DNA from 3 places in the Clostridium cellulovorans 743B genome. Region 1 is predicted to be linked to each of the others. Evidence: riboswitches for the same ligand, from Rfam matches in the RefSeq annotation. Region 1 holds a riboswitch; each other region holds the start of a gene.

The links. A riboswitch is a leader RNA that binds a small molecule or an ion and turns the genes downstream of it on or off. The one in region 1 is predicted to bind thiamine pyrophosphate.
Region 2: linked by a shared signal. The riboswitch ahead of thiS (sulfur carrier protein ThiS) and the one ahead of thiC (phosphomethylpyrimidine synthase ThiC) in region 1 are both predicted to bind thiamine pyrophosphate.
Region 3: linked by a shared signal. The riboswitch ahead of thiD (bifunctional hydroxymethylpyrimidine kinase/phosphomethylpyrimidine kinase) and the one ahead of thiC (phosphomethylpyrimidine synthase ThiC) in region 1 are both predicted to bind thiamine pyrophosphate.

The regions. Positions count from the first base shown of each region.
Region 1 covers NC_014393.1:3,443,360-3,447,568, reverse strand. The annotation lists gene CLOCEL_RS14115 (AEC family transporter) at 1-192, shown strand, start outside; gene thiC (phosphomethylpyrimidine synthase ThiC) at 264-1,571, opposite strand; TPP riboswitch at 1,677-1,776, opposite strand; gene CLOCEL_RS14105 (ABC transporter permease) at 1,948-2,676, shown strand; gene CLOCEL_RS14100 (ATP-binding cassette domain-containing protein) at 2,710-3,396, shown strand; gene CLOCEL_RS14095 (chemotaxis protein CheX) at 3,565-4,032, shown strand; gene CLOCEL_RS14090 (DNA polymerase IV) at 4,152-4,209, shown strand, end outside.
Region 2 covers NC_014393.1:854,825-859,033, forward strand. The annotation lists gene thiH (2-iminoacetate synthase ThiH) at 1-1,081, opposite strand, end outside; gene CLOCEL_RS03510 (thiazole synthase) at 1,227-1,997, opposite strand; gene thiS (sulfur carrier protein ThiS) at 2,192-2,392, opposite strand; TPP riboswitch at 2,711-2,810, opposite strand; gene CLOCEL_RS03520 (DUF4363 family protein) at 2,876-3,256, opposite strand; gene CLOCEL_RS03525 (DUF421 domain-containing protein) at 3,274-4,005, opposite strand; gene CLOCEL_RS03530 (nucleoside kinase) at 4,161-4,209, shown strand, end outside.
Region 3 covers NC_014393.1:4,110,974-4,115,182, forward strand. The annotation lists gene CLOCEL_RS16780 (cellulase family glycosylhydrolase) at 1-709, opposite strand, end outside; gene thiD (bifunctional hydroxymethylpyrimidine kinase/phosphomethylpyrimidine kinase) at 960-1,787, opposite strand; TPP riboswitch at 1,882-1,992, opposite strand; gene CLOCEL_RS16790 (hypothetical protein) at 2,188-2,811, opposite strand; gene CLOCEL_RS16795 (nitroreductase family protein) at 2,953-3,720, opposite strand; gene CLOCEL_RS16800 (4Fe-4S binding protein) at 4,127-4,209, opposite strand, start outside.

The DNA.
Region 1 (4,209 bases):
CCTATGCTTATGAAAGAAGTTTTTATCATACAAGCAGCTATGCCAGGAATGATAAATATATCAATTATTTCTAAGGCATATAATGCAGATTATGAATATGCTGCAGTTATGATAACAGTAACAACTATTGTTTCTATGATCTCCATACCTATATTTATGGCTATAATGGACAAATTGCCCGTGGTAATATAAATAAGTTCAAGAATGTTAAAAGCAGCTAAAGTTAAGAAACTTTAGCTGCTTAAATTTTATGTTATGAGGAGTTAATCACGTAGTATATTTAAATCTTCTCCGTTTAGAACTTTTTTCATTGTCCTCATAGAACACATTTTACCGCACATTGTACAGCTATCACTATGTTCAGGTGTTGATGCTTCTCTGTATTTTCTTGGTTTAACAGGGTCTAGGGCAAGATTGAACATAGTTTCCCAATCAAGGTCAGCTCTAGCTTTGCTCATAGCGTTATCCCAATCTCTAGCACCTTTAACTCCTTTTGCAATATCAGCTGCATGAGCCGCAATCTTTGAAGCGATTATTCCTTCTCTCATATCATCAAGATCTGGAAGTTTTAAATGCTCAGCTGGGGTAACATAGCATAGGAAATCTGCTCCATAAGTTGCAGCTATAGCTCCCCCTATCGCTGAAGTGATATGGTCATAGCCGGGAGCTATGTCAGTAACTAAAGGTCCTAATACATAGAAAGGAGCTCCATGGCATAATTTTTTTTCTAAAAGCATATTTGCTTGAATTTCATCAAGAGCCATATGGCCAGGACCTTCAATGATAACTTGTACATTTCTTTCCCAAGCTCGTTTAGTAAGTTCACCAAGAGTAATTAATTCTTTGATTTGGCAAGGATCCGTTGCATCATTTATAGAACCAGGTCTGCAGGCATCTCCCAATGAGATTGTCATATCATATTTTTCACAGATTTCTAATAGCCTGTCAAAATGCTCAAAAAATGGATTCTCTTTATTATTTAACTCCATCCACGCGAATAATAAAGAGCCACCTCTTGAAACGATATGAGTAAGTCTTCTATTACGCTTAAGTAGTTCTACAGCTTCTCTATTTAAGCCTGCATGGATAGTAATAAAGTCTACTCCATCCTCGCCATGTTTTTCTACAACTTTAAAGAATTCATCTACTGTTATATCTTTAAGCTCTTTATCGTAGAAACCCACAGCGTCATAAATTGGAACTGTACCAAGCATTGCAGGACAGATATCAAGAATTTTTTTTCTCATGCCTTCCGTTTTTCCGTAGTTAGAAAGGTCCATAATTGCTTCAGCTTTCATGTCTATTGCAACTCTAACCTTTTCAAGTTCTTTTTCCATATCGCAACAGTCTTTAGAAATTCCTAAATTAACATTGATTTTGGTTCTTAATCCTTGTCCTACTCCTTCGGCATCTAGATTTTTATGATTTTTATTAGCAGGAATAGCAATTTTACCTTCAGCAACTAAAGAACGTAATAATTCTACGTCTATATTTTCTTTCTTTGCAACTGCCTCCATTTCTTTGGTAATAATATTACGTTTCGCAGCATCCATTTGAGTTGTATAATTCATAACCTCAAATTCTCCCTTCCTATATCCTAATAAAAATTATATTTTGCACTAAAAAAGGCTTAACGTAGAGTTAAGCCTTATAATGGATTATTAATATACAAAAAATAGTCCTAAAACATGCTTCCCTACGGTGGTATTGGCCACATCAGGTTCACAGGGTTAGAGTAAAACTCTTCTCAGCCCAAAGGCACCCCTAGCACAAAATATGTAATTTTATAAATAAAGTATACACTAATATAAATATAAATACAAATGATTTATAAGATAAAAAGAAGAGAATGAATTATAAAGGTAAATGAAATTTATTTAAAACAATTTACAAATTATGGTAAAAAGGATATTATTAATATATGCTTTTCTGGAGGAAGGGTGAAATATGATTAAACTATTGAAGTTAGAATTGAAAAAAATAAACTTCTATCATGTGATATTTGAAACATTTTTAATAAATATTATGTTGTTAATTTTATTTTTCATTTTTCAATATATATCAAGTAAGAATTATATTGTTTTTATGAAGAATTCAGTAGTAGATGTTCTTATTTCATTCCCATTCTTAATGTATACAGCAGTGTTGATTTCAAGAATAATTATTGAAGAATACAAAAATAGAACAATATATTTAATATTCATGTATCCAGTGAATAAGACAAAGGTTATGTTAGTAAAGTTACTGCTAATAATTATAATATCAGTTTTATCAATTGTAGTAGCTAAGTTTTCTCTTTATTGGAGTTTTAGATTTTTAGAATTGAAATGTTCTAATTTTTGTAAAATACCTTCTAAGATATTTGAATATAAAAATAATTGGAAAGTAAATGTATATATAATAAGTTCTTGTATTACAGCTTTAACTCCTAGTTATTTTGCAGTAAAAAGAAAAGAAGTTAACCAAATAGTATTAAGAGAATTTATTTTAGTGGCAATTTTATGTATTGTATATTTTAAATTAGGATTTAATATGTTGTTATTACTATTAGTATTCTTAGGTATTGTTGCAGTAGTTGCTATAATTATGACTTTGAAAGAAATACATAATCAAAATTTTGAAGCTGATGTTTATTACATAAATACGAGTATGGATATAGGGAGCGACGATATATAGAATAAAAAAACATATTAACTTGGAGGTGATAATTTGGAATATGCAATAATGACTAATAACTTATGTAAGAATATTAACGGAAAATCAATAATTAGTAATATAAATCTTCGAGTTAAAAAAGGAGAAATATATGGTTTTTTAGGTCCTCAAAATGCTGGTAAAACTACAATTTCAAATTTACTTAGCAATTTAATAAAGCCAAGTATGGGGGAAGTATACATTTTAGGAGAAAATATTTTCAACTTGCAGTATCGCAAATTGAAAAAAGTAGGTATAATGATAGATAAATCAATATTTTATAATAATTTAACTGTAATGGAAAATTTACAAATACATTGTGAATATATTGGTGACAAGAACATAAAAATTATAAATAACATTTTAGAGGCTGTAAATCTAATTGATATCTCTAAAACGATTGTAAAGAACTTAGAGGTGAAAGAAAAGAGACGTTTAGCAATAGCGAGATCTTTAGTGTCTATGCCAGAGTTAGTAATTTTAGATGAACCGCTTAAAGGATTTAGTATTATAGAAATCGATAATATACTAGAACTTTTTAAGTGGATAAATTATGAATATGGAACGACGATTTTTATTACAGCTGAAACTTTAACTTCATTGCATTGTTTGGCTGATACTATTGGAGTTATTATAAGTGGTACTATTGTTGAAGAAGTTTCAATGGCAAATATAAAAAATACAAATAGAATAAGCATATAAATTGTTTAGTAAAGTTTATTACTGCAATCTGTTTATTGGAGTTTTATAAAAATCATTAATCTCATGTGAGTTTAGAAAAAATAAGTTTAATCAAAGGTATGTATATTTTTATTATGTAATAACTATAATAAAATTGATATAAAAACAATTTATTTAGGAGGTAAGGAAATGAATGTAGAATACATATCACCATTTTTAGCTGCTTGTGCAGAAATTTTCAAGCAAGTTCTTAACCGAGAATTTACAAAGAAACAACCCTTTGTTAAGCAAGGATTAATACCGCTACATGATGTATCAATCTGTATTGGGATAAATGGAGATGCTAAGGGAAACTTTTATTTAAACATGTCTAGGGATACGGCTATGAGTATAGCCTCAACAATGATGGGGGGGTTCGAGGTAAATGACTTAGATGAAATAAGTACAAGCGCTATTTCCGAGTTGTGTAACATGATTGGTGGTCATACTGGAATGCAGTTTGCTGCCAAAAGCTTAACTATTGATATTACACCTCCAGATATAATTGTCACCTTGCCACATGCAGCATCTCAAAGAAATTATAAGAACCAAACCATATGTGTACCATTGATGATAGAAGATACTGGAATAGTGGAAATAGATATATCAGTTGAATAATTGTTAAGAGCCATATAAATGTAGAATTGTTATCGCATTTATATGGCTTTTTTATAAAGATTATAGATAATAAATATGTTAGAATTAGCTTATATATTTAGGTGGCTTTGGAGGATGGGATGACAAAAAGAATAATAATGCATGTAGATATGGATGCTTTTTTTGCATCTGTTGAAG
Region 2 (4,209 bases), 2.6 Mb from region 1:
TTGGTTGATATCCTCGATTAATGATGACCTTTGAGAATTCTTCAAGTCCTCTGTCATCGCTTATTTCAAATTGAGGAACACTTTCTTCTTCCTTAACAGCATGACCACCAACTTCTGTTATAGAACCAGCAGACATCTTTGTAACACCGAGTCCGATTATATTCTCTCTAAAGCTTGGGGTCTCTCTTGTAGAAATAGTGATTCCACAGCGTGGCATAAAAATTCTAAGAGCTGTCATAGCTTGAACAAGAGACTTATCATCTACACCTTTAGGCATAAAGGGGTTGCCGGCATGTGGGCGTATTCTTGGAAGTGATATAGCTATATCAGTGCCAGGATAATTATCTTGAAGATATTTTCCGTGTAGTCCTGTGAAAAAACTTTCCTTTTGCCAAGAATCAAGTCCAAGTAATGCTCCAATATTTACGTTATGCATTTTTGCTTTGCAAGCTCTTTCAGGAGCATCAAGTCTAAAATGATAATCGCTCTTTGGACCTTTTGGATGTAGTTTAGGATATAAATCTTCATTATAGACTTCTTGGAACATGGTGAAGCTATCAACACCAGCAGCAACAAGTTCTTCATATTCTTCTATAGTAAGAGAATATACCTCCACAGCAATTGAATGAAGATATTTCTTTAAAACTCTTGCACAGTCTGCGATATAAGAAACTGGAGTAACTGCTCTAGCATCACCAGTGAGGATTACTACATGTCCAAAACCTTCCTCGCTAATAGCTTTACCTTCAATTTCTACTTCCTCTAGGCTTAATTTCTTTCTTGGTATATGGTTGCTAGTATTAAAACCACAATATACACAATGGTTTGTACATATATTAGAAAGATATAAAGGTGTAAAGATATTTATAGTTTTACCAAAGTTGCTAGTTGTAAGACGGTTTGCCTTTTGTGCCATTGCTTCTAGGTGAGCTGAAGCTTTTGCTGATAAGAGTGTAAGATAATCAAGTTCCGTAGGAAATTCTGCATTTATAGAACGAATTACATCATTATCAGTAACTTTTTCAAAAAAGCTATCAAAATCAAAATCTTTATAGGTAAGATATTTATTATAAAAACTCATTAATAATCCTTCTTTCTGAAACTCTTGTATTAAGAGATACAAGTTCCAATAAAGAAACTACATTTTTATATAAGGTATAGTGTAGAAACTTAAGTGGAGCTTATATAACTAAAGAATCTCAAAGTAATTTTCTATATAGAATTCTTTAGTCAAGGAAACCAGTCAGTGGTGTAGAAGCTTCAGCATAATCGCTAACAATACCAGGCTTAGATAGGTAAGCAGCTCTACCAGCCTGAACAGCAAATCCAAAAGCTTTAGCCATTAATACAGGATTACTAGCAGTTGCTACTGCAGTGTTCACTAAAACAGCAGAGGCACCTAGTTCCATAGCTTCAGCAGCTTCGGAAGGCTTACCAATCCCAGCATCAACTATTATTGGAAGATCTATTTCTTCTATAAGAATTTTTACTAGCTCTTTAGTTTTTAAGCCTTTATTAGTACCAATAGGAGCTCCAAGTGGCATTATTGCTGCAGCACCTGCATCTCTCATTGATCTTGCAGCATATAAATCTGGGCACATATAAGGAAGAACTATAAAGCCGTCCTTTGCAAGAATTTCTGTTGCTTTTGCTGTTTCATAATTATCTGGTAGAAGGTACTTATTATCAGAAATAACTTCAATCTTAACCCAATTTCCACCACCAGCTGCTCTTGAAAGCTGAGCTATTCTTACAGCTTCTTCTGCATTTCTTGCACCATGGGTATTAGGCATTAATATACATTCTTTTGGAATGTAATTTATCATGTTTTTATCTGGGTTATTAAAATCTATACGGCGAAGAGCAGCAGTAACAACATGAGCACCAGAAACTTTTATTACATCTGGAATTAACGATTCATCAGCGAATTTTCCTGTACCTAAAAATAATCTGCTATTTACTGTTTGTCCTCCAATTATTAATTTATCTTCAATCATTATTAAAACCTCCAATGTTAATCTAGTGTACTACTTGCAAACCTAATGTGTATTTGATTTACACAAGGACTATATAGCCCGTACTTTTTGATTATTTTTCTTATTTTTAATAAAAAATAATACATGGTAAAGTAGAAATTTCCAATATAGAAAGTTTCTAGTTTAAGTTAATGGTATTATTATGAGAAAATATATCAGCCGCCACCAACAAAACGAAGCACTTCAATTGAGTCATTTTCTTTTAGGATTAATGTATTCCAAGAATCTTTAGGAGCGATAGATTTGTTTAATTCTACAATTACTTGTGCTGGGTTTATATTATGGACTTCAAGAATTTCATATACTGAAATATTTGAAGCAACATCTATGGAGTTTCCGTTTAATACAACATTCATAAAAACACCTCCTTATTTCTTTTATGATAAATATATATAAATAATAACAATGCAAACTTGAGTTATATAAGTTCCAACAATGTTTATACATTGTAAATCATGTAATGTGGATAGAATTAGTGTAGAGTTTTTATTGGAACATATAGATTTAAGACTTGATTATTGTTTGCAAAGCCTAGTAGATTAGTGTAATTTAAATAAAAAAGCGGTATAGAACTTGCACTAAAACTTCCTTAAATGGAATCTAATACAATCATATACCGCGAGAACATTCTGGGCAAACAAAAAAGCTTACCCGGAATGAGTAAACTCCTATGCAAAATATGCATGTAGCTTCCCTCCGGCGGTATTAACCGCTTCAGGTTCAAAGAGTTGAGGATAAACCTCTCTCAGCCTTTTGGCACCCCTAGCCTAAAATTATTTAATTACTATTACGAGAACATTATAAACCTAAAGTAAGTATATGTAAAGTCACTATCAAAACTAAAAAATGCCTTGAAAAGAAAGTTCTTCTTGGTGAATCACTTTCATAAACAGCATTTTTATAGATTCTAAGGACGGAGAACATTCTTCTTTAACATAGTTTTTCATGTATCCTTTAAGTTTCACCATTTCATAAGTTATTGCATCAGTATCATTATGATTTACAAAGAACGTTACAAACTTTAGGTGTTTCTGCCAATGTTCTATTAGGTCATCAGTTTCTTTTATAGCTTCTTCCCACTGATTATCGTCAACTAATTTATCAATTTTATCAGTAGCTTCAATGAGATGGAGATTTATATAATGAAGATAATTATTTATAAAATATATACTTACAAGCATTAAGGCGAATAATCCTAAGGAGGTTATTAAGTTTTTCATGAAAAATCACCTCTATTTTATTGCTTTTTTCCTTTATTCTTATTGCTTTTTTCTTGGTTATTATTTTGTTTTTTAGAATCATTTTTTCCTTGGATATATAGTTCACCCTGGCAATCTAGTAAGGCTAAGATGATGTCTTTAATATCTTTATGACCTTGTTTCTGAATGGTGTTTATAAGCCACTTTTCGTCCTTTTCAGCAAGCTTTAAATTATATTCCCTAATTTTGCCATCGACCACCAGGGTTAAAGGCAAGGTATCTTGGGTACAATGGATGTTCATATCCTTTTTTGTTGGCGGAGTAAGTTCAGTTTTCGGGATAATAGAAAGTTCACCACAAGTTTCTAATATAGCAAATTCTATATCTTCTATGTTAAAGTAGCCTTCAAGCCTTAATTCTTCTAAAAGATCATCTATGTTAAATTTTTGTTTTTTCATTTCTTCAAAATCTATATAACCATTTTTAATTAAGATGCTTGGATGACTTGAAAAAAGAATTCGAGTCTTTTCAAATTTCATTTGAATAAAGGAAATCATTACCTCAAGGAGAATTAAGGTAATAATGGGTATAATACCGTATAAAAGTGGTATTTTGGAATCAACTATAGGAAGCGATGCAAGTTCTGATACTATTATGGTAACAACTAATTCAAAGGGTTGTAACTCGCCAATTTGCCGTTTCCCCATAAGACGCATAGTAAATATTATGAGAAAAAATGTGATAATTGTTCTTATTATTGTTGTATACATAAAAAAACTCCTTGATTGTTTGTATATTTTATATTTTTCTCAATATTTTTAAAATTATGATAAGTTTCAAGGCAAAATCACGTATAATAATAGTAACAGTAATAATTAGACAGAAGATTGGAATAAATGCGGTAAGCGAAGGGAAGTGTATTTACATGATAAAGATTAACTTAAACGGAAAAACTATTGATATCGAGGCAGGAA
Region 3 (4,209 bases), 670 kb from region 1:
ATGTTAAAACAGCAGTATCTCCCATGCTCATCCAAGCCCAGTCATCAGTATTTTGTGCAAACGCACTAGCATAAATCTTTGTTGCATCACCTGATGAGTATACACTTTCAGAAGTTGACCCAGTTGATGCTGGTTTAACAAATTGATATTCTGATAATGTAACATCTGCTTTTACACTAGTAATCTTTTGTAGATACGTTGCTTTCGCTGCTGCATCTGTTGGTAAATAATCATTTAGTAAAATTGATGTATTGTTTCCTGTGATTCCCCAAGAAACTTTTTCTGCTGCATATGCTTCTGAATAATCCTTGTTAAGATTAACCACAACATCATTATATCCAGTTGCTTTAATAGTAACTGTTCCAATATGGAATTTTAATGTACTTTTTTCTCCTGCAGCAAGATTTCCATCAACAACCTGTAACCCAAAGTTTGCAGTACCATTTGCCTTTGCAAAGGCACTAGTAGCGTCGATGGCATTGAAATTTGTTACGTCTTGATATACTAAGCTAGCAGTATCTCCCATACTCATCCAAGCCCAGTCATCAGTATTTTGTGCAAAGGCACTAAGATATATCTGTGTCGTAGTGCCTTTTGTTGTGTAGTTAGCTTCTGCGGCAGATACTTTTACCAACGGTTTGCTAACAACACAAGAGAATACCATTGCTAAAACTAGCAAAAATGATAGTATTCTGTTTCTCTTCTTCATGATAAATCCTCCTTTTTGTATATTTCCCCTAAATTTAAGAAATTATTTTGTGTATACATATAACCTTATAAATTTACTTTTTAAGGAACATACATACACATTTTTAATTATATACTATATTTCTGTAAATTTCCTCATATATATGTCATTTTTCTATATTTTGATGACTTTTTTCAATGTTTTCCCGATTTTTTTTTATTTTTCTTTCCATTTAAGCATCCAAAATTAAAAATAAAGCAAAAATCCTAGTCTATTCTTCATCTAGCATCCCAGCATTCTTATATAAATTATAGAAATGATTTGTTGGTCCTACCCCTTTTCCTATATCTAACGAATGTTTTATAGCAATAGTTATATATTCCTTAGCTTTTTGTATTGCATCCTTTACACTATATCCAAGAGCTAGGTTAGCAGCTATTGCTGAAGATATAGTGCATCCTGTTCCGTGAGTATTCTTTGTTTGTATTCTTTTTGAATAAAAATGTGTCAACTCTTTTCCATCATATAAAACATCTATAGCTTCTCCTTCTAGATGTCCTCCTTTTAGGAATACATTTTTACACCCTAATTTATATATTTCTTTAGCAGCCTTGTCCATCTCTTCAACAGTTTTTATTTCCTTTATATTTGAATTTACTTCTTTTAATATCTCTTCAGCCTCTGGTAAATTTGGAGTAATTACTGTTGCTAATGGAACCAACTTAGTTATTAATGCAGTTTTAGCCTCTGGTTTTAGTAATGAATATCCACTTTTTGATATCATAACTGTATCTAACACTAAGTTGCTAGGTTTATATTTCTCTAATCTACCACCTATAGCTTCAATAGTTGATATTTTTGAAACCATTCCTATCTTCACTGCATCTACTGAAATATCTGTAAATATAGCATCGATTTGAGCTTTTATAATATCTTCATCTATATCTTGTACAGCAAAAACTCCTTGAGTATTTTGTGCAGTAACAGCAGTAATAACACTCATACCATAAACACCATTTGCACTAAAACTTTTTAAATCTGCTTGAATGCCTGCTCCTCCACAACTATCTGAACCTGCAATTGTTAAGACTTTTTTCATCATATTTCCCTCCATATAAGTTTAATAAAACTGTAAATAAAAAACACAAACCCATAGGATTTGTGCTTAAACTGTCACATTGACCAAACAATATAATAAAATAATAAACAACTTCCTACGCTGGCATTACCCAGTTCAGGTATTAGGGTTAAAGAATTAAGGTTCTTAATCTCAGTTGGCCGATCCAACACCCCTGTGTTATAGATTTCTTAACTCTAACCTCTACTTACTCTAAAGGTTTTAAATTTAGCTAAAACTTATCACTCAAGTAGCTAAGGGAATATTCTTCTAAAACATTTCAAAAATAAGAAATTTAATCCCGGCGTAGAAATCTCTAGTTACATATTCAATTTTATAATTCATCATAACATACAGTCTTATTAGCTTCAAGTAAGTGATATTAATAACATTTTACATTGAACTTTTTACCGTCAGACACAATGTTGATTCTTAGAATGCTTGTTAACTTACTAAGACTCTTAATATTATTTATAAACTTAACATTATTCTTGCTCACTGCCTTTTCAATTATTTTTACTATATCTTGTTTTTGATTATAATTCAGCTTAAGATTGTTGCTTAGACATTCTCTATTAATATAAGTGAGCGTAGTCCATACTTGCTCCTCTGTTATACTATTTATATCCATCAGAACCCATGTAAAATCTTTTCTCCTATTATTTTCAGGATATGCAGCCTTAAAAAACTCTATGAAATGATTCACTAACTTTGGATCTTTTTCTTTAACATATTTTCCAAGTTGTGACTTTAAACTGTTCTTCAAATACATTATTGTATTTGGCTTCACAGATTCCTTTAGATTGTCTATATTTTCATAAATATAATTATATGTATTTATAATCTGCTCTTCACTTACATTTTCCTTCTTAAGGATTTTTACTATATCAATATATTCTAAAATATTCTTCTTACAACTAAGATCTTCATTATATAATTTTTCCCAGATTTCAACTGCAGTTAACCCTTCAAGCTTATTGTTACTTAACACTTCTTCTTTATCCATATGTAGTCCTCTCTCTTTTAGCTTTCTTAGTCCTTACATTGTACCATAGTTTCTATAATTACTCCTAGATTTCTAAGTTATTTAAAATTTCTTGGAATTCTTATAGAAATTAATATCAAAGAGAAACCTAACACATAACCATTATTTAATGTGAGCTGTAGTAATGTATTCATGGCCTTTTGGCACTTCATCATTTTTTCTATTAAACTCTATGGTTTTACCCATATGCAACGCCGCAATCTTCAAATGACATAAGGCAATACCCATGTCAATTCTATTAAACTTATTGTATGCTACTGCTTTTATGATGTTCGGTAGCTTACGACTGATAATAATATTATCAATACTTCCAGAAAAATACCACGGCTGGCTGTTCGTAGCAGAAGGTGCTAATCTTACAGCTTCAAGCAATTTGTCTGCATCCTTTAAAGAAGAAATTTCAGATAAGGCTTTACGCTTAAACTCTGAAATATCATCTCTGTGGACTGGCTCATTAGCATTTCCAAAGGCCAAAGTTATAACAAAGCCCAAGCCGTTCCTCGCGGAAGATACTTTTTGAGGTATACTCATACCTAACCAACAAGCACCAATTCCATTTGACGATAAAAATAATTCCACCTGCTGCAACATAAATCCTACATTCTGTAAATAACCATCTTTTCTTTCAGAATAAACTACAATATAGTGTGGTACTTTGATTGGTAATATGGTCTTTATCTCATTTTCCGGTAGTATGACAATATCAGTCTTGATATTATCATACAATGGAGTAACTTTCTCTATAAAATCTTTAATCCTTTGTAGGTCAAAACTGTCAATTGGTTCATTACTATATTTACGGACAGATTTTCGTTTTAAAATGGTGCTGTAAAAATCTAAATTATTCATATTTTTCTTTCCTTTATACATTTAGTGATAGCAATTTTATATTATTTTTGCTTCATCAGAATTCTAATGATATGTTTAAGATTGTACCATTATATCATCTTATATAATATATATTATCTGTTAGAACATTATTTTATTATTAATAATATTCAAATTACTGGTAGTTGTAATTAGTCTTGCACTAGGTTTTCCGATTTCTAACCCAATTATACCAACAATCAGTTGGTATAATTTTAATCTATACTCATTTAAGTTTTTCTTTCAACTACCACTGATTATTACCTTAATTTAAATCATCAAGAAGCCCTATAATTATTATTTCTTTTAATATAGAAAGTTGGCAAAATAATTCTAAATCATTTAAGCCAACTTATCTAAACATATATTTATCTAATTTATTCACCGTAAAAACTTTCCATTGTTTATGTTAAAGGTTTAAAAACTTCTCATTTAAATTATCTGATTTATCATTAGATTTTAAGTAAAAACCCGAGGTTATTGCACCTTTTG